3 regions of the Amycolatopsis sp. PSD-21 genome follow, and region 1 is predicted to be linked to each of the others. Evidence: riboswitches for the same ligand, from Rfam matches in the RefSeq annotation. Region 1 holds a riboswitch; each other region holds the start of a gene.
What was found. Region 1 has a riboswitch for S-adenosylmethionine ahead of ACZ1DY_RS29880 (aminotransferase class V-fold PLP-dependent enzyme). Riboswitches for the same ligand answer to the same signal wherever they lie in the genome.

Region 1 (6,855 bases):
GCGCGATGATGCGCGAGGTCTGCACGACAGGGACCGCGAAGGCGTTGAAGGGCAGCGGAGCGGTCTTCGGCAAGACCGGGACGGCGCAATTCGGCTCGGGCGCGGACGCCAACGGCTGGTTCGTCGGCTATCGCGGGGACGTGGCGTTCGCCGTCATGCTCGAAGGTTCCAACGACTCCAAACCCGCGGTGCAGCTGGCGGCGAAGTTCCTGGCGGGCTGACGCTTCGGCGGTCGCCGAACCGTGGGTCTTCTACGGTGGACGCATGGAGACGATCGCCCTGGCCGAGGTCGCGGCCGTGCTCGCCGATCCGAGCCGCGCGTCGATGTGTCTCGCGCTGCTCGACGGGCGTGCCTGGACGGTGACCGAGCTGGCCGGCGCGGCCGACGTGGCCGCGTCGACGGCGAGCGAGCACGTGACGAAGCTGACCGAGGCCGGTTTCGTCGTGCGGGTCAAGCAAGGGAGGCACAGTTACGTCCGGATAGCCGACCCCCGGGTGGCGGAGCTGATCGAGCATCTGGCGCAGCACGCCGAACACCGGCCGGTGAAGGGGCTTCGGTCGTCGGTGCGGGTGAAGCGGCTCGAGTTCGCCAGGACCTGCTACGACCACCTCGCCGGGACGGTCGGGGTCGCGCTGCGGGACGGAATGCTCGCCGCCGGGCTGATCGACGACGCCGGCGGCCTGACCCTGACCGATCGCGGCCGGGAAGTACTCGGCGCGCTCGGGGTGGAGATCGACGACGGCCGCCGCCCGATGCTGCGCGACTGTCTGGATTGGACGGTCCGGCGTGATCATCTGGCGGGCCGGGTGCCTGCGGCGTTACTGTCTCACGGTGTGAGCGCCGGCTGGTTGTCCTGTGAGGGCAACCGCGCGGTGAAGGTCCTGCCCGCGGCGGAAAAGCCGTTCGCGGCACTCGGTGTCGACCTGGTGGCCCTGCGCAGTCCCTAGTGGACAGTCTGTAACACAGGTTGTCCGGGCGCTTTCCGACCGGTACACGAACGTGTGACGATCACCGCCTCACTATTCTGGAGCCCTCACGGCGACCGGAACGGGAGGCGACATGGAGCAACTCCCGCTCATCCTCGGCACCGGCGGCGCCGTGCTGCTCGTCGCCGTGATCGCCGTCCGGGTGTCGATCCGGGTCGGCCTTCCCTCGCTGCTGCTGTACCTGGGGATGGGGGTCCTGCTCGGCGAAGCCGGGTTCGGCATCCAGTACGACAACCCCGAGCTCACCCAGTCGCTCGGCCTCGCCGCGCTGGTGATGATCCTGTCCGAAGGTGGCCTCACCACCCGCTGGTCGGCCGTGAAACCCTCGCTGGGCATCGGAATCGCACTGTCCACAGTGGCCGTGGTGGTGAGCATCGCGGTCACCGGCGCCGCCCTGCACTGGTTACTGGGCCTGGACTGGCGGATGGCGCTGCTGTGGGGCGCGGTACTGGCCTCGACCGACGCCGCCGCGGTCTTCTCGGTGCTGAGATCCGCGGGGATCGGCAAGCGGCTCGTCGGCGCGCTGGAGATCGAGTCGGGGATCAACGACGCCCCGGCCTACATCGCCGTCGTCGTCCTCGCCGAGGGGACGACCATCGACTGGTCGCTGCCGCTGCTGGTGGTCTACGAACTCGCCGCCGGGCTGGTGATCGGCCTGGCCTTCGGCTGGGGCGGGGCGTTCGCGCTGCGCCGGGCGGCGCTTCCCGCCACCGGTCTGTACCCGCTGGCCACGGTCGCGGTCTGCGTCGTGGCGTATTCGAGCGGGCAGCTCGCCCACGCGTCGGGCCTGCTCGCCACCTACGTCGCGGCCCTCGTGCTGGGCAACTCGAAGCTGCCGCACCGGTCGGACACGCTGTCCTTCGCCGAAGGGCTCGGCTGGCTCGCGCAGATCGGCCTGTTCGTGTTGCTCGGCCTGTTCGCCTCGCCGAGCAGGATCTTCGAAAGCCTCATCCAGGGCCTGGTCGCGGGCGCGGTCGTGCTGCTGCTCGCCCGCCCCCTGTCGGTGCTGCTGTCGGCGCTGCCGTTCAAGATCCCCTGGCGAGAACAGGTGTTCCTGTCCTGGGCCGGGCTGCGCGGGGCGGTCCCGATCGTGCTCGCGCTGATCCCGCTGTCGTCCGGGGTGCCGGGCGCGCAGGAACTGGTCGACGCGGTATTCGTGCTGGTCATCGTGCTGACGCTGCTCCAAGGGGCCACGCTGACCCCGCTCGCGAGAATCCTCGGGCTGGCCCAGCACGCCGAGGCGCACGAGATCGACGTCGACTCCGCGCCGCTCGACGAGATGGGCGCGGAACTCCTGCAGGTCCGGATCAACACCGGATCGAAGATGCACGGCGTGTACCTGGCCGAGCTGCGCCTGCCGGTGGGGGCGACGATCAGCCTGCTCGTCCGCGACGGCTCCGGCTTCACTCCGAACAAGAACACTCGGCTCCAGGAGCGCGACCAGTTACTCGTCGTGACCACCGCCGAAGCCCGTGACGCGGCCGAACGACGCCTGCGGGCCGTCGACCGCGCGGGCCGCCTCGCCAGGTGGAAGGGCGAATCCGGCCAGTAGGTCACGAACCGGCACCAGCTGTTCGTCGGTTGATCTCAGAAACTTCTTCCCATTTGTACTCCTTTTGGATTACTTTCCCCGCAATCGACTCCATCGAATGGGTGAGTGTCACGGGGTAAGGAGTACGCAAGGTGACGAAGCTTCCTGCGCGGTTCGCTGGTCTGGGGGCCACTTTGGCACTCGTCGGAGTGGTTCTCGCCGCCCCGACGGCTACTGCGGCCGGCGCTTTCCCCGCCTTCGGGCTGCCCTTCGACACTGGCCAGTCGGTCTACTCGGCGGGGATCCACTCGGACAACGGCACGTCCGGAGTGAAGAACGCCATCGACTTCAGTCCGGGCGACAAGACCGTTCGAGCCCCGCTGGCCGGCACGGTCCGGATCCAGCACTGCTCCGGCGGCGACTGGGTGACCGTCGACCACGACGGCGGCTGGCGGACCGGGTACTACCACCTGGAGGGCATTTCGGTCACCGACGGCCAGAAGGTCGCCCCGGGCGACGCTCTCGGCCGGACCGGCAACGCGCTGCCCTGCGGTGGCAGCAGCACCGGCGCGCACGTGCACTTCACCCTGTGGACCCTGCCGACGGCCGCCGCGCAGGGCGGCGACTCGCGCGACTTCGGGGTCGGCGCGGGCAACTGGAACGGCCTGTCCTACGACGAGGTCTCGACCAAGGTCGCCGAGGCCTACGGCGAAGCCGTCGACGGCAAGACCTTCGGCGGCTGGCAGTTCACCGCGGGCACCGATCAGTACTCCGGCACCGCGACCGAGGTCTCCTCCCGCTCGACCGTCCCGCTGCCCGGCCGATTCCGGGTCTGACCTGCCGTTGCCCGGCGCGGCGCGGCGCCGGGCAGCGGTTCTTCCCGCTTGCGGAACACGTGAGCGGCGTCTCAAGATGCGGACGAGGGCTGGCTCGATCGCCCGCCCATCCGCTAACTTCGTCCGTAGGTCACGAGTGTCAGCGTCAAGCCCCGGCTAGCTGACCGGCAACCCTCCTTCCGCGGTGGGGTGCCCCGGGTGAGGACCTGGCTCGTCGCGTGGTGCGGCGGGCAAGCGCGGGATCCTCGCCGGGTCCCCTGGCCCGGAGGATGACGATGACCCTCGCTCTCGAACGCACGAACGCCCCCGCTGAAGTCGTTGCCACGCACCAGATCCCGGCGGTCGCGTGCGCCGATCTGCGGGTTCCGCTGGTCACCGGCGGCGACATCGGCTACGCCAACCTCGATCACGCGGCGAGCGCCCCGTGTCTGGACAAGGTGCGTGCCGCGGTCGACGAATTCCTGCCCTGGTACGCCAGCGTGCACCGCGGCGCCGGGTTCGCTTCGCAGGTTTCGACCAAGCTTTACGAGCGCACGCGCGGAATCCTGCGCGACTTCGTCGACGCGCGATCGACCGACACCGTCGTGTTCACCCGCAACACCACCGATTCCTTCAACCTTCTCGCGCGCAGCCTGCCGAAGCACACGTCGGTCATCGTGTTCGACACCGAGCACCACGCCGCGCTGCTGCCGTGGAAGGGACCGAACGTCCGCCGGATCGAAACCCCGCGGACCCGGCTCGCCGCGGTGTCCGCTGTGGACGAAGCGCTTGCGGACTGCCCGCAGGGACCGCGGCTGGTGGTGCTCACCGGCGCGTCCAACGTGACCGGGGAACTGTTGCCGGTCAAGGAGATCGCGGCCGTCGCGCGGCGACACGGCGCCCGGATCGCGCTCGACGCGGCACAGCTCGCGCCGCACCGGAAGATCTCGGTGCGCGAACTGGACGTCGACTACGTCGCGCTGTCGGGCCACAAGCTGTACGCGCCTTTCGGTGCCGGCGCGCTGATCGGCCGCGCCGACTGGCTGTGCGCGGCCCAGCCGTACCTCGCCGGCGGTGGCGCGACGAAGCTCGTCAACCGTGAGTCCGAAAACCTCGGCGTGGTCTGGAACTCCGGTCCCGAGCGGCACGAAGCAGGTTCCCCCAACACCGTCGGCGTCTACGCGCTCGGCGTCGCCTGCGAGACCCTGGCCGCGAACTGGGACGGGATCGTCGCCCACGAGGAGGAACTGCTGGCGCGCCTGCGCCGCGGCCTCGCCGCCATCCCCGGATTCGCCGAACTGCGGCTGTTCGACGCGCCGGTCGACCGGGTCGGCACGCTCAGCTTCGTCGTCGACGGCTTCGACCCGGGCTGGCTCGCCGCGGTCCTTTCGGCGGAGTACGGAATCGGCGTGCGGGACGGCGCGTTCTGCGCGCACGTGGCGACGAAGCGGCTCATCGCCGTGGCCGGTTCGACGGGGCAGCAGGCCGTGCGGGTCAGCCTCGGCCTCGGCAGCACCACCGAGCACGTGGACCGGATCGTCCTGGCGCTGCGCCAGATCGTCGCCCGCGGCGCGCGCTGGCAGTACGAGAAGCCGGAGGGCCGCTGGGTGCCGGAGAACGATCCGCGGGAGCTTCCTCCGTTCTGCGCCTGACCCACTACCCTCACCCTGTATGGGGAACGAGCGACCGCGTTACTGGTTTCCGCTGGCGTTGCTGGGTTTCGCCCAGCTGCTGGTGGTGGCTTTCGGCGGAATGTGGTCCGGGGGCTGGTTCGCGTATGCGCCCGCCGGTGAACGACATTCGTTCGGGTACGTGGGCTTGTACGGGGTCGAGATGAGCCGCGCGAACGTGGCCGCACTGGACGCGTCGTTCGACATCGCCGGCCGGAACGACAGCTGGCTGTTCGCCGTCCTCGCGGTCTACCTCGGCACGGTGCTGTTCTACGCCTTCCGGACGAAGACCCTGCGCTGGTGGAAGGTCGCCGCGATCGCGCTCGGCGGACTGGTCGCCATCGTGCTGGCGGATCTGGTCGGCTACTGGGAATTCGATCTCGACGGCGACACCCGGAGCGCGATCCTGCTGACACTCGGCCTGGCGGGGCTCGCGTGGCTGGAGCGCAGTGTGCTGGTGCTCGTCGTGGCCGCGGCGTTCGTGCTCTGCGCGGTCGTGCTCGCCCAAGGGCAGCTCGCGCTCGTGCTTTCGTCGCTGGTCGTGCTCGCCGGTGCGTTCGCGGCGCTGCTGAGCAGGCCGAAGACAGCCGCCGGGGAGTCCTGAACACGCTCAGTGGACAATGGGGCGGTGAGTACTGAGCCCGAAACGGCGCCACCGTCGCCCCCGCTGCCCAAGAAGCGCGTCGCCGTGGTGTTCGCCGTCGCCGCGGTGCTGTGGGGGATCGACCTCCTCACGAAGCAGATCGCCGTGTCCACGCTGGAGGGCAAGCAGCCGGTCGAGTTCCTCGGCGGGCTCGTGTACTTCCAGCTGGTGCGCAACCCCGGCGCCGCCTTCTCGATGGCCACCGGGCTGACCTGGGTGCTCGCGCTGGTCGCGATCGCCGTCGTGATCGTCATCGTCTGGCTGGCCCGGCGGCTGCGCTCGACCGGCTGGGCGATCGGCCTCGGCCTGGTGCTGGCCGGCGCGCTCGGCAACCTGACCGACCGGATCTTCCGTGCGCCCGGGCCGCTGCAGGGGCACGTGGTCGACATGATCTCCGCGTTCGCGCCGAACGGGCAGGGCTGGGCGATCTTCAACGTCGCCGACTCCGCGATCTGCGTCGGCGGTGTGCTCATCGTGATCCTTTCCTTGCTGGGCAAGGACTACGACGGAACATCCACCAAGGACAAGAAGAAAGCGGCGAGCGAATGAGCGCGCGGATGTTGCCCGTTCCCGACGGGCTCGACGGTATGCGCGTCGACGCGGGGCTGGCGAAACTGCTGGGGCTTTCCCGCACCGTCGTGGCGGAGCTGGCCGAATCCGGCGAGATCTTCCTCGATGGCAGGCCCGCCGGGAAATCGGACCGGCTGACCGCAGGCGGACTGCTCGAAGTGACGCTGCCCGATCCCGCGTCGGCCGTCGAGGTCGTCGCGGAACCCGTCGAAGGCATGAAGATCCTGCATGACGACGACGACATCGTGGTGATCTCGAAGCCGGTCGGCGTCGCCGTGCACCCGAGCCCCGGCTGGACCGGGCCGACCGTCGTCGGCGGGCTCGCCGCCGCCGGGCTGCGCATCGCGACTTCGGGCGCCGCCGAGCGTCAGGGCGTCGTGCACCGGCTGGACGCCGGCACCACCGGCGTGATGGTCGTGGCGAAGAGCGAGCACGCGTACACCGTGCTGAAGCGGGCGTTCAAGGAACGCACCGTCGACAAGGGCTACCACGCCATCGTCCAGGGCCACCCCGACCCGACGCGCGGCACCATCGACGCGCCGATCGACCGGCACCCCCGGCACGACTACAAGTTCGCCGTCGTCCAGGGCGGGCGGCCCAGCGTCACGCACTACGAGGTCGTCGAGGCCTTCCGCGCCG
Region 2 (6,855 bases), 4.0 Mb from region 1:
ATCGGCGGTCTCGAATCCGTCTTCGAGGGCAGGTCGGTCGGGGCGGTCGCCGTCGGCCCCGGCCGGGCTCCCGCCTGGGCGTGGCAGCAGGTCGCGGACGAGACCGCGCGCCGCGGGATTCCCTTGCTGGAGCTGGAGATCGGGCAACGGCTGGACTGGCCGGGGCTGTCACTGGACGTACTGGGGCCGCGGTACGTCACCAGTCGATCGGTCCGCGAACAGGACGGCACGGTGATCAACAACGGCTCGGTCGTCCTGCGCGCCGGGACCTCGGCGGGCCGGGTGCTGCTGACGGGCGACATCGAGCTCGCGGCGCAGACCGACCTGATGGCCGAGGGCGCCGAACTGGGTGCCGAGATCCTGAAGGTCCCGCACCACGGAAGCCGTTACACGGCACCGGATTTCCTCAACGCCGTCGCGCCGCGGGCGGCGTTGGTGAGCGTCGGCGCCGGAAACACCTACGGACATCCGAACAAGTCCACTTTGGACAATCTGGTGGCCATCGGCGCGTCGGTCGCCAGGACGGACACGGACGGCGACACCGCTGTCGTCGCCGACGCGCGAGGCCTCGCCCTGGTGCGCCGGGGCGAGCCCCGCGGCCCGCCTCGTTCTTGAGGCGGGCCGTCGGGAACTCAGATGCCCAGAGCCTCGCGGACCGCGTCGGCCGAGGCGCTGACGGTGGCCTTCGGGCCGATCTTGTCCTCGACGGCGTCGAGGGTCTTGAGCCCGTCACCGGTGATCAGCAGGACGATCTCCTCGTCCGGGTTGAGCTTGCCGGTTTCGATGAGCTTCTTGGCCGTCGCGACGGTGACGCCGCCGGCGGTCTCGGTGAAGATGCCTTCGGTGCGGGCGAGCAGCCGGATGCCCTCGACGACCTCTTCGTCGGTGACGTCTTCGATCGCACCGCCGGTGCGGTTGACCACGTCGAGGACGTAGGGGCCGTCGGCCGGGTTCCCGATCGCCAGCGACCGGGCGATCGTGTCCGGCTTGACCGGCTGGACGACGTCGTGCCCGGCGCGGAAGGCCGCCGAGACGGGGGAGCAGCCGGTGGCCTGCGCGCCGAACACCTTGTACGGAGTCTCGTCGACGAGGCCGAGCTGTCCGAACTCGCGGAAACCCTTGTCCACCTTGGTGAGCTGGGAACCGGAGGCGATCGGCACCACGATCTGGGAGGGAAGCCGCCAGCCGAGCTGTTCGGCGACCTCGAAGGCCAGCGTCTTGGAGCCTTCCGAGTAGTAGGGCCGGACGTTCACATTGACGAACGCCCAGCTCTCCTGCTCGGCGGCGAGCTGGGTGGCGAGCCGGTTCACGTCGTCGTAGTTGCCGTCGACCGCGATCAGGTCACCGTCGTACACGGCGGTGGTGAGGATCTTGGCGCGTTCCAGGGTCTTCGGGATCAGCACGACCGACCGCCAGCCGGCGCGGGCCGCCGCGGCGGCGACGGCGTTGGCCAGGTTGCCGGTCGAGGGACAGGCGAGCACGTCGAACCCGAACTCGCGCGCGGCCGCCAAAGCGACGGCGACCACGCGGTCCTTGAACGAGTGAGTGGGGTTGCCGGTGTCGTCCTTGACCCAGACCTTCTTGACGCCCAAGGCTTTCGCGAGCCTGTCGGCCTGGATGAGCCGGGTGGCGCCGGGTTCGGTGTTGGGGATCTCTTCGACGTTCGAGGGAACGGGAAGGAGTTTCTTGTAGCGCCAGATGTTCTTCGGTCCGGCTTCGATGTCCTCGCGGCGCACGCGGCCGAAGTCGTAGGCGACTTCGAGCGGCGAGAAGTCCTCGGCGGAAACGAATTCGGGGGCGAGCGGCTGCCGGTGTCCCTCTTCCTTCGACACCAGTTCGACGGCCGGTCCGAGATCCGGGGTCTTGGTGGTGGAGGTCGTGCCGAGGGTTGCGGTCATCGCGAGGTTCCTTTCCTCATCTGCCCCGCCATGGCGGGCCGGAATTGGCACCGTGTTCGTCAGCTATCCCGCGATCGCGGAATGACAGGCTGACGCCGGTTGCCGGGGCTTCATCGGGCCGTTCCCTCTGCCCCTCTGGATGAGCGGTATTCGATTGTCGGCACGCGTGTGATCGCGTCGCCTCGCCAACACCGTACGACATGAGGCTCAGGTGGGGCCACCGTGCCCGCAACACATCACCGGACAAAGCACACGAGAGGAGGAGTGGCAGGATCGTCACCGTGACGACGCAAGCTTCCGCCCCATCGCCGCTGGTCCTGGTTCTCGGTGAGGAAGAGCTGCTGATCGAACGCGCGGTCCGCAGCGCTTCGGACGCGGCCAAAGCGGCCGATCCGACGTCGGATCTCACCCGGATCCGGGTGTCGGACCTCACAGTCCCGGCACTCGCGGAGATGGTCAGCCCCTCCCTGTTCGCCGAAGGGAGGGTGATCGTCCTCGAATCCGCGCACGACATCTCGCAGGAGCTCGCCGACGGGGTGATGGCCTACGTCAAGGCCCCCGCCGACGGCATCGTGCTCGTCGTCGTGCACAGCGGAGGTGGCCGGAGCAAGGCCGCGAAGGGGCTCCCCACCGCCTTGAAGAAGGCCGGTGCGGAGGTCGTCGAGTGCCCGAAACTGACCAAGCCCGCCGAGCGGGAATCCTTTGTCCGCAACGAGGTCCGCCGGGTCGGCGGGAAGATCGACGGTGCGGCGGTGCTCGCGCTGATCGACGCGGTCGGCTCGGATCTGCGTGAACTGTCGTCGGCCGCGACCCAGCTGGTCGCGGACGCCGGCGGAGCGGTCGACGAGCAGGCGGTCCGGCGCTATCACCGGGGTCGCGCGGACGTGAACGGGTTCGCCGTGGCGGAGAAGGCCGTCGCCGGGGACAAGGCGGCGGCGCTGGAGTCGCTGCGCTGGGCGATGCAGCTGGGCGTGCCGCACGTGCTGGTCGCGGACGCCCTCGCCGACGCCGTCCGGACGATCGCGCGGGTGTCCGGTGCCGGTCGCGGCAACCCGAACCAGATGGCGGGTGAGCTGGGCATGCCGCCGTGGAAGGTGCGCAAGGCGCAGGGACAGGCCCGCGGCTGGGGCCAGGACGGGCTCGCCACCGCGATGCGGGTGGTCGCCCGGCTCAACGCCGAGGTCAAGGGAGTCGCGGCCAACCCGGAGTACGCGTTGGAGCGTGCCGTCCTGGAGGTCGTCGACGCCCACGGTACAAGCCGCTGAACACGGCGAAGGGCCCCGGCGACTCGCGTCGCCGGGGCCCTTCGAAAGCCGATCAGAGAGAGTTCGCGCGCTTCGCCAGCGCGGACTTCTTGTTGGCGGCCTGGTTGGCGTGGAGAACGCCCTTGGTCACGGCCTTGTCCAGCTTCTTGGCCGCGTCCTTCTGCAGCTCCAGGGCCTTGGCCTTGTCGCCGGCGTCGGCGGCCTCACGGAACTTGCGGATCGCGGTCTTCACCGAGGACCGGATCGCCTGGTTGCGCTGACGCGCCTTCTCGTTGGTGGTGATGCGCTTGATCTGCGACTTGATGTTGGCCACGGGGGCGCTCCTCTTGAATCTCTCGGTGGTTTCACCGCCGCGCTGTGACCGGCCCTGCGTACTCGTGAGAGCGCGCGGGTTTCCTCCATGACGGAATGCCACACGACGGTGAAAGGCAAGCTTAACAGCCGTCCAGGGGTGGCTCGCGGCCACCTCGGGACGAGGGCTTGAGGTACGGTGCGGAGCGTAGTGCCTAGGGTTCCGCCGCCTGCCCGCTCGGGAAACACACAATCAGGGCAGACGGGACAGGTCCGAGCGGCACCATCGGCGGGGCCGGAAGCGCCGCCGTTCATCTGACGGGACAAAAGCCTGGAGGACCGGTGTTTTCCGCATGCGCGGAAAACGTGAAAGGTCCGTCGTGAACGCCACCGCCCTGTCCTTCGTCGTCATCGCCGCCGTCATCCACGCGGGCTGGAATCTCGCGGCCAAGCGGATCCGTCGTGGTGGAGCCCGGTTCGTCTGGGCTTACTACAGCCTGTCCGCTGTCCTGCTCGTCCCCGTCATGGCCGTCTCGCTGGCCGTGGAGCCGCAACGTCCACAGTGGACCTGGTTGTTCGCCGCGGTGGTCACCGCGGTGTTCCACGTCACCTACGGGGTCGTCCTCCAGCGGGGCTACGCCGTCGGCGACCTCTCCGTCGTCTATCCGGTCGCTCGCGGTACCGGGCCGCTGATCTCGGTGCTCGCGGCCGTCGTGTTGCTCGGCGAGCGGCCGGGCGTGCTCGGCCTGGTGGGCGCGTTCCTCGTCGTCGCCGGGGTGCTGGTGATCGGGTCAGGGCGGGCGCCGGCGCATGCCGACGCCGCCGATCGTGTCGCCCGTCGCAAAGGCCTGATCTACGGACTGCTGACCGGTCTCACGATCGCCGCTTACACCCTGTGGGATGCGCATTCGGTCACGGGTCTCGGGGTCCCGCCGATCGTCTACTTCGGAACCGGCGCGATCGTGCAGAGCGTCCTCATGACGCCGTACGCGCTGAAGGACCGTGGAGAGGTCTCGTGGCTCTGGCGCGAACACAAGCGTGAGGTGCTCGTCGTCGGCGTGTTGTCGCCGGTCGCCTACCTGCTGGTGCTTTACGCCCTCCAGATCGCTCCGGTGAGCCTCGTCGCACCGGCGAGGGAGCTGAGCATCGTCCTGGGTGGCCTTGCCGCCTGGCTGGTCCTGGGGGAGGCGAACGCCGTCCGCAGGCTGGCCGGGTCGGTGGTGGTGCTGGCGGGGATCACCGCGATTGCGATGGCCTGAACCCATCCGGTAGGGATTGAGCCATGGACGTGCTGAGCAGCAGGGTGCTGATCCACCCGAAGGACCTCGACGTGTCGACGGCGTTCTATCGGGACACCCTGGGCCTGGCCATCGACAAGGAGTTCCCCGGCGGGACGGTGTTCTTCGCCGGGAACGGGTCGATCGAGATCGTCGGTACCGGGAAGACCGGTCCGACCCCTGACGTCGCCTTGTGGCTCCAGGTCCGGGACCTGCCGGCGGCGCTCGAGGAACTCGCGGAGAAGGGATTGGAGCCTGTCCGCGGGGCGCGACGTGAACCCTGGGGGCTGGACGAAGCGTGGATCGCCGACCCGGACGGCACCAGGATCGTGCTGGTCGAGGTGCCGCGTGAGCACCCGTTGCGCACTGACCCGCGTTAGTTCAGCGGCTTGATCGCGCGCAGCTGAGCGGCGAGCGAGGCACCGAGGCCCGGCGGTTCCCAGGTCCAGGTCTGCAGGTCGGTGAAGCCGGCGGCGGCCACTTCGTCGGCCAGCTCGTGGCGGGAGACCGGCAGCCACTTCTCGTGCGACGACAGCAGCAGCCGCCCGCCGGGCCGCAACACACGGAACAGTTCGGCGAATCCGGCCGCCCGGTCCTCCCACAATTGCACGTTGTTGACGCTCAGGACCACGTCGACGCTTTTTTCCGGCTGGCCGGTCGAGGCCGCGGTGCCGGGCCGCAGCTCCACCTCGTCGCCGCAGCGACGGCGCGAGAGGGCGAGCATCTCCGGGGAGGGATCGACACCGATCGCGCGGCCCGCGCGTCCGGCCGTGGCCTCGAGACCGACGCCCGGGCCCGGGCCTACGACCAGGGCGGTTTCGCCGGACTCGATCGACGCCAGCTCGACGATGCGAAGCTCAGTGGCGGCGTTGCCGTGGGCCATCGCCCGGCCACCGAACCGGCCGAGCAGTCCCCGGGGACGGCCGAACGTTCGGTCGAGTATCTGGGACAGTGAAGTGCTCATACTTCGAGGGCACCACAGCTCACCACGGGCCGCATCGGGGATGACCCCCACTCGCACCCGGAGCGGCATGGGAGCATAGAGGTGGCACACCCCGACCTTCGCGAGGAAACCCGTTGACGACGTTCGCCGACACGACCTTCACGCCCCCGGAGCTCATCCGGAACTTCTGCATCATCGCGCACATCGACCACGGCAAGTCGACCCTGGCCGACCGGATGCTGCAGCTCACCGGCGTGGTCGAGGAGCGGGCCATGCGCGCTCAGTACCTCGACCGCATGGACATCGAACGGGAACGCGGGATCACCATCAAGGCGCAGAACGTGCGCCTGCCCTGGAAGGTCGACGGCCAGGATCATGTCCTGCACCTGATCGACACTCCCGGCCACGTGGACTTCACCTACGAGGTTTCCCGGGCACTGGAGGCCTGCGAAGGGGCGATTCTGCTGGTCGACGCGGCTCAGGGGATCGAGGCGCAGACGCTGGCGAACCTCTACCTGGCGCTCGAGAAGAACCTGCACATCATCCCGGTGCTGAACAAGATCGACCTGCCGTCGGCCGATCCGGACAAGTACGCGGCCGAGCTGGCGCACATCATCGGCTGCGAGCCCTCGGACGTGCTCCGCGTGTCGGCGAAGACCGGTATGGGCGTGACCGAACTGCTCGACGAGTGCGTGAAGCAGGTCCCGCCGCCGGTCGGCGACGCGGACGCGCCCGCCCGGGCGATGATCTTCGACTCGGTCTACGACACCTACCGGGGTGTCGTGACCTACATCAGGGTCGTCGACGGGAAGATCACGCCGCGCGAGCGGATCAAGATGATGTCGACCGGTGCCACCCACGAACTCCTCGAGGTCGGGATCATCTCTCCGGAGCCCAAGGCCAGCAAGGGGCTCGGGGTCGGCGAGGTGGGCTACCTCATCACCGGGGTGAAGGACGTCCGTCAGTCGAAGGTCGGTGACACCGTCACCTCCGAGCGCAAGGGTGCCGAGGAGCCGCTCGCTGGCTACCGCGAGCCGAAGCCGATGGTCTACTCGGGTCTGTACCCGGTCGACGGGTCGGACTACCCCGAACTGCGTGAAGCACTGGACAAGCTCCAGCTCAACGACGCCGCGCTCGCCTATGAGCCGGAAACCTCAGTGGCGCTCGGGTTCGGATTCCGC
Region 3 (6,855 bases), 1.6 Mb from region 1:
TCCTCAAGGGAACCGTCATGGCGGTGCTGCTCACCCTCGGTGGTGGCGGCGCGGCCGCGATGGCGATGAACAAGAGCGTCACGCTCGACGTCGACGGCAAGCAGCAGACCGTTCACAGCTTCGGCGACACCGTCGGTGAGGTCCTCGAAGACGCCGGCCTCTCCGTCGGCGCGCACGACTCGCTCTCGCCCTCGCCTCAGGCCGAGGTGGGCGACGGCGGCGTCATCAAGCTGGAGCGCGGTCGCAAGCTGAACCTGATCGTCGACGGCGCGCCTCAGCAGGAATCCTGGGTCCGCGCGACCAACCTCGGCGAAGCGCTGAACCAGCTCGGTCGCGCCGACCTCGCCAAGGCCGGCACCTGGACTTCGCTCCCGCAGAACGGCGAGCTGCCCCTCGAAGGCGCCACCGTCGAGGTCAAGACCCTCAAGAACGTCACGGTCTACGACGGCGCGAACGAACCGCGCAAGGTCCAGACCAACTCCGTCACCACCAAGGAATTCCTCGGTGAGCTCCGGATGACCCTCGGCCCGGACGACGAGGCCGTCGGCGGTCTCGACGTCAAGCTGGTCGACGGCGCCGAGGTCCACATCAGCCGGACCGGCGTCACCATGGTCAAGCAGAACGAGGAAATCGCGCCGCCCGAGCAGAAGGTCGACGACCCGGACCTCGAAAAGGGCAAGACCAAGGTCGAGGACCCGGGCACCCCGGGCCAGAAGACCGTGACCTACAAGGTCACCAAGCGCAACGGCAAAGAGGTCGGCCGCGAGAAGGTCTCGGAAGAGGTCATCACCGAGGCCAAGCCCAAGATCGTCAAGGTCGGTACCAAGAAGCCCGCCGACCCGGTCATCGGGGACGCCGGCGCCTGGGACCGCATCGCGCAGTGCGAGTCGACCGGGAACTGGTCCGCCAACACCGGGAACGGCTACTACGGTGGCCTGCAGTTCAACAAGAGCACCTGGGACGCCTACGGCGGCGACCAGTACGCCGCGTACCCGCACCAGGCCAGCAAGGCCCAGCAGATCGCTGTCGCCGAGAAGGTCCGCGAGGACCGTGGCGGCTACGGCGCTTGGCCGCACTGTGGCAAGAAGGCCTGACGCGAGATCATTCCCCTTTCCTGAAGGTCACCGTGTGGGTTCGCCCGCAATGTGGCCTTCAGGCCGTTAGGGGCTTGGGTGGCTGAGCCGGGTTCCCGGCCCTCGGTCTGGAGAATCTCGCCCACCAGCGCGCGGTCCGTATGTGGGCCACGTTCCTGGCCGGTTGCCGAAGCCCTCCTCCGCCGCGGGGCGGGCTTTGGGGGCCCTGAGGCGGCGTCTGGACGGGCAGGGGACGGCTGGCGGGCTCCGTGGCCGGCTCGGCAGCCTGAGACTGCTCGCTGACCCGTTCCGAGCTCTGCCGGGGCACGGGGATGTCCGGGTCGCTTTCCGCGAGCTCGACGATCTCCGCGAACGCGTCGCCGCGACGCTCTGCCGGCGAACGGTCGTCGGCTTCCTTGTCAGGGGTCGGATAGGCCCGAGGCACCAGGAGCGCGTTCAGGCGGGCGCCCGTCTCGGCATCGAGGTCGCCGCGCATGTCCCAGCGGCCGGTTCGTTTCTGGCGCAACCAGAACTCGCTCCGCCGCCTTTGCGGAGCGGGGTCGTCTTTGGGTTTTCCATCCGGGTCGTGTTCTGCGAGCAGCTCCGTGCCCGCGACCGTGACGTCGCGCGGTCTCGCGACGCCGGCGAGTTCGACCAAGCTCTTCTCGGCCTCGAGCCGTGCGCTCGCCGTGACGTGCTCGGGCAGCTTCTTCATGACCGTGACGATCCGGTCGATACTGGCCTCGGCCAACGCGCCGGTGGTGGCCGCGGTGCCGGTCAGGGGCGCGACGGGGTCGATCGACGTGCCGTCGCGCGCCCGTCTCGAATTGAGCGCCAGCGCTCTGCCGGTCACTCTTTGAGCCTCTGCCCGAGGCACCCGGGCCACATGTTCGTAGAAGACGGCGATCGAGTTGTATCCGTAGAGGTCCCGGACACCACGTGACTCGATCTCGGCCAGGATCTGGCCGACCTCGGCGACAAGACGTCGCCCTTCGCGTAGCCGAGTCCGCAACTCGTCGAGAAGCAGTTCGGCGTCGCCTTCCGGCAGGTTGAGCGGGAAGGCCTTGGGAATGTTTGTGCTGGTCATCCCTCGATTGTCGAGGCAGATTCGAACGAATGCACGGTATCGATCGGGTGGATGATCATCACGCTCCGGCTGTGCCGACCTGCGCCGATCACCCTTGAGTGGGATACGTGTCGCTTGGGAAAAGCCATCCGGATGGTGGGGTCGGATCAGGCCGGCCCCATGCCTGAGCGATGCCTCCGGTCCCACTCCTCGCGGAGCACCCCGTAGACGACGGCGTCATGGACGCCGCCGGACCAGCGCCGGGCGCGCCGGAACCGGCCTTCTTCGACGAACCCGAGCCGCCGCCCGACGGCGATCATCCCCGGGTTCCCCGAGAACGTGGCGAAGTCCAGGCGGAGCGTGTCGGTGCGGGCGAACAAGTAGGTCGTCCACATGCGCAAGGCCTCGGTGCCGAACCCGCCGCCCCAAAACCGTTCGTCGTAGATGACCAGCCCCATCCGCCGCCAGTCGGTCTCCCTGCTTTCCCAATACCAGCTGACCCGGCCGATCAATCTTCCGTCGCTCAGGTCGCATACGGCGAGGCTGGTGCGGGGATCGGGCGGCTCGGCCTTGATCGTGGTGAGTTCGCGCGCCGTGGATTCGACGGCGGCCGTGGTCGGGGTGCCGAAATAGGGTCCGTTCGTTTCGTGCCAGGGCCGCGCGGGATCGAGTAGGTCGAGGAGCGGCCCGAGGTCGGAAGGGCGCCAGTCGCGCAGCCGGACTTTTTCACCATCGAGTACGACGTCGTCCACCGGCCAATCGTGGCTTACCGGGCCTGGTTACGATCGTCGGGTGACTGAACTGCTCGGTCCTGCGGAAATCAGGGCGCTGGCGGCCGAGCTGGACGTACGTCCGACCAAGAAGCTCGGCCAGAACTTCGTGCACGATCCCAACACGGTGCGCCGCATCGTCGACCTCTCGGGGATCGGCGAAGGGGACGTCGTCCTGGAGGTCGGGCCGGGCCTCGGCTCGCTGACACTCGGACTGCTCGCGACCGGCGCCGAGGTCGTCGCGGTCGAAATCGATCCCGTGCTGGCGGGACGGCTGCCGAGCACCGTGGCCGAGCGAGGCGGGGCCGAAAGGCTGACGGTCGTCGGCGCGGACGCGTTGCGGATCACCGCGGACGATCTGCCCGCACGGCCGACGGCGCTCGTCGCGAACCTGCCGTACAACGTCGCCGTTCCCGTCGTGCTCCACCTGCTCGCCGAACTGCCGTCGCTGACCAGTGGTCTCGTAATGGTCCAGACCGAGGTCGCGGACAGGATGGCGGCGGGTCCGGGAAGCCGGACTTACGGCGTGCCCAGCGTCAAGCTCGCCTGGTACGGGAAGACGCGCAAGGTCGCCGCGGTGCCCCGGGCGGTGTTCTGGCCTGTTCCGAACGTCGACTCCGCCTTGGTCGCCTTCGAACGGGGCGACGTGGTGTCGTCCGTGGAACGGGAGCGGCTGTTCGCGGTCGTCGACGCCGCCTTCTCGCAACGGCGGAAGACCTTGCGGGCCGCGTTGGCGTCTTGGGCCGGTTCCGCCGAACGCGCGGGGGAACTGCTCGAAAAGGCGGGTATCGACCCGAAAACCCGCGGGGAGCAGCTGGACGTCCATCAGTTCGCCCGGATCGCCGCGGCTGCCGGCTGACCACCTGGCGCAGGTGTGACCGGGGCCGCGCGACCGCGTGGTTCCTCCTCTCGATCCGGCGCGGGCGAACCTTGTCTTAGCAGGCAGCGCGCCTGCCGCAGGCCGGATACGCCTGTCGGCATCCCATAATATGGGCGGCCAATCCTGTATGATGGACGCGACCAGACGTGTGATCTGCGCCTACGCGCTTGCTTTCATCCAGTGGGATCGGTTTTACTCAGTGAGCCATCCCGAGCGACTGAGAGACCTGGCTCGCCGAAGTCGCAGCAACCACCCTCCACAGGGCAGGTGCTACAGCCAGGACCGATGGAGGCTGTGCCTAATGAACAGGGTCACCCACCCGCTCCTGCTGACCAGGCGACGTGTCGTCGATGAAGGTCGCCGCACGGTAAGTGCGTGTCGACGCTCCACCGTTACTGCCTGAGTTCTTTCCCTTACCTCTGAATCCGTCCGTTTCCCGGACGGTCACTCGGTGACGGTTGGCGCGCTCGAAAGAAGTAGCGCCCCATTTGCATGGAGCCTTTCGTGATCACTGTCGAAAACCTGTCCAAGTCCTTTCCCCTCAACGGAAATCCCGTCGTCGCACTGCGCGATGTGAGCGTGGACATCCAAGCTGGCTCGCTGTTCGGAGTCGTCGGTCCGGCGGGCTCCGGCAAATCGACCCTCGCTCGTTGCATCGGTCTCCAGGAGCGTCCCGACCGCGGCGTCGTCCGTCTCGACGGCCTCAACACCGGGACCCTCGACGGACGCCGTCTCCGCGAAATCCGGCGCCAGGTCGGAGTCGTGAGCACCAAGCCGGAGCTGCTCGCCGAGCGCACCATCGCCGGCAACATCGCTTCGCCGCTCGAACAGCTCGGCCTCGACGGCCCGCAGCGCCGTAACCGGGTCGGCAACCTGCTCGATCTGGTCGGGCTCACCCCCCGTGCTGGGCAGCGACCGGGCGACCTGTCCGAGGGCCAGCTGCGCCGGGTGGCCATCGCCAAGGCGCTGGCCGCCGGACCGTCCGTGCTCCTGGCCGACGACCCGACGGCGGGCGTGCAGCCCGAGGAGTCCGGCGCGGTCCTGACCGTGCTCGACCGTGCGCGCGCCGAGCTCGGCGTCACGGTGCTGCTCACCACGCCCGACGCGGGTGTGGTCCGCCGTGTCTGCGACGACGTCGCGGTGCTGGAGGCCGGCGCGGTCATCGAACGCGGAACCGTGCTCGACCTGATCTCCGACCCGAACAGCCGGACCGCGCAGGCGCTGCTTCCCGCGATCGAAACCGGGCGGGCGCAGGCCTCGAAGTACGACCGCGCGGTGGACGTCGTGCTCGTCGGCTTCGCCTCGGTCGGTGCGCTGCTGCCGGAGGCCGCCGGTCGCTTCGACGTCGAGCTCGCCACCATCGGGGGCGGCCTGACCCGGATCGGAGACACTCCGGTCGGCCGGTTCCGCCTCGGGGTGCGCGGTGAGCGCGCGGACGCCGCGCTCGCCTGGATCGCCGAACGTGGCGGCCACGTGACCCACCCGGTCCGCGGACCGCAGGGTGTCGCCGCCTGATTTCTCTCCGAACGGGCCGCTCAGGACGAACTGCGTCCGGGGCGGCCCGTTCGCGTCTGCCCCCTCCGTTCTCTTTCTCCTGGTGGCAGCGCAAGTGGAGCGGCCACGTAGGCTTGAGGCGTGCTCGCCGTCGTACCGCCCCCAGTAACCGTCAGGGTTCCCGCCAAGGTCAACCTGCACCTGTCGGTCGGTGACGTACGCCCGGACGGTTACCACGAGCTGGTGACCGTGTTCCAGGCGCTTTCCCTGACCGACGAGGTGACCGTCGCGGTCACCGAAGACCCCGGCGTCGAGGTCTACGGCGAAGGTGAAGGTTCCGTGCCGACAGGAGCCAACAACCTCGCCTGGAAAGCGGCGCAGGCGCTGGCGGCCCATGTCGGCAAGGCGGATGGCGAGTCCAAGGTCAGAGTGGTGCTGCGCAAGGGCATCCCGGTCGCGGGCGGGATGGCCGGTGGCAGCGCCGACGCGGCCGCGACCTTGGTCGGGCTCGCGTCGCTTTGGAAGCTCGACATTTCCCGGGACGAGCTGGCGGGTATCGCCGCGAAGCTCGGCAGCGATGTTCCTTTCGCGCTTTACGGCGGGACAGCGCTGGGCACCGGCCGGGGCGAGCAGCTGGTGCCCGTCTTGTCGAGGCACACCTTCCACTGGGTCTTGGCGTTCGACCAGCGTGGGCTTTCGACTCCGAGGGTGTTCGGCGAGCTGGACAAGTTGCGTGAAGAGGGCAGCCCGCCGCGGATCGGCTCACACACCCCGGTGGTGGAGGCGCTGGCCTCCGGCGACCCGCGGCAGTTGGCGCTGCTTCTCGGCAATGACCTGCAGGCGGCCGCTGTCTCACTGCGTCCGGGGCTGCGCCGCACATTGCGGGCGGGAGTCAACGCGGGTGCGCTCGCCGGCACCGTGTCCGGGTCCGGGCCGACCTGCGCTTTTCTGTGCGCGGACGCCCAGTCGGCCGTCGAGGTCGCCGCGGAACTGTCCGGCGCCGGTGTCTGTCGCACGGTGCGTGTCGCGCACGGGCCGGTCCCCGGAGCCCGGCTGGTCGGCGGGGACGACGCGCCGCGGCCGTCGCCGCCTCGGGTGCACGCATAAGGGTGTCCGAAATGGACATCGACCAATTCGTTGTGGTGCGAGCTTTTTGGAAAGGATCGGCTGAGGCATGGCCAACTTGGTCAACCTGGAGTCGGTGAGCAAGTCCTTCGGGGTGCGCCCGCTGCTCGACGGTGTTTCGCTCGGTGTGGCGGAGGGGCAGCGTATCGGTGTCGTCGGTCTCAACGGGGGCGGGAAGACGACGCTGCTGGAGGTCCTCGCGGGGATCAGCGAGCCGGACACGGGACGTGTCAGTCAGGTCCGGGGTCTGCGGATGGCCGTGGTCACTCAGCGGACCGAACTTCCCGACGGCAGCACGGTCGGAGATGTCGTGCTGGAACGCTACGGCGCGGAGCACGAGTGGGCCGCTGACGCGCGTGTCCGGTCCATTATGGATGGTCTGGGTATCACCGCTCTCGGCGTCGACAAGGAGACGGCGAACCTGTCGGGGGGCGAACGCCGCCGGGT

Region 2: another riboswitch for S-adenosylmethionine. It lies ahead of thrC (threonine synthase); the one in region 1 lies ahead of ACZ1DY_RS29880 (aminotransferase class V-fold PLP-dependent enzyme).
Region 3: another riboswitch for S-adenosylmethionine. It lies ahead of ACZ1DY_RS37805 (methionine ABC transporter ATP-binding protein); the one in region 1 lies ahead of ACZ1DY_RS29880 (aminotransferase class V-fold PLP-dependent enzyme).

Annotation. Positions count from the first base shown of each region.
Region 1 is NZ_CM145712.1:6,397,019-6,403,873, reverse strand. It holds gene ACZ1DY_RS29900 (penicillin-binding transpeptidase domain-containing protein) at 1-221, shown strand, start outside; gene ACZ1DY_RS29895 (ArsR/SmtB family transcription factor) at 265-948, shown strand; gene ACZ1DY_RS29890 (potassium/proton antiporter) at 1,061-2,539, shown strand; gene ACZ1DY_RS29885 (M23 family metallopeptidase) at 2,671-3,354, shown strand; SAM riboswitch class IV at 3,483-3,597, shown strand; gene ACZ1DY_RS29880 (aminotransferase class V-fold PLP-dependent enzyme) at 3,630-4,985, shown strand; gene ACZ1DY_RS29875 (hypothetical protein) at 5,005-5,607, shown strand; gene lspA (signal peptidase II) at 5,632-6,195, shown strand; gene ACZ1DY_RS29865 (RluA family pseudouridine synthase) at 6,192-6,855, shown strand, end outside.
Region 2 is NZ_CM145712.1:2,422,587-2,429,441, forward strand. It holds gene ACZ1DY_RS11745 (ComEC/Rec2 family competence protein) at 1-615, shown strand, start outside; gene thrC (threonine synthase) at 633-1,898, opposite strand; SAM riboswitch class I at 1,912-2,044, opposite strand; gene holA (DNA polymerase III subunit delta) at 2,180-3,163, shown strand; gene rpsT (30S ribosomal protein S20) at 3,216-3,476, opposite strand; gene ACZ1DY_RS11765 (EamA family transporter) at 3,808-4,713, shown strand; gene ACZ1DY_RS11770 (VOC family protein) at 4,737-5,111, shown strand; gene ACZ1DY_RS11775 (class I SAM-dependent methyltransferase) at 5,108-5,695, opposite strand; gene lepA (translation elongation factor 4) at 5,809-6,855, shown strand, end outside.
Region 3 is NZ_CM145712.1:8,039,963-8,046,817, reverse strand. It holds gene ACZ1DY_RS37825 (transglycosylase family protein) at 1-1,094, shown strand, start outside; gene ACZ1DY_RS37820 (DUF222 domain-containing protein) at 1,153-2,160, opposite strand; gene ACZ1DY_RS37815 (GNAT family N-acetyltransferase) at 2,307-2,891, opposite strand; gene rsmA (16S rRNA (adenine(1518)-N(6)/adenine(1519)-N(6))-dimethyltransferase RsmA) at 2,932-3,768, shown strand; SAM riboswitch class I at 3,991-4,081, shown strand; gene ACZ1DY_RS37805 (methionine ABC transporter ATP-binding protein) at 4,294-5,304, shown strand; gene ACZ1DY_RS37800 (4-(cytidine 5'-diphospho)-2-C-methyl-D-erythritol kinase) at 5,425-6,390, shown strand; gene ACZ1DY_RS37795 (ABC-F family ATP-binding cassette domain-containing protein) at 6,458-6,855, shown strand, end outside.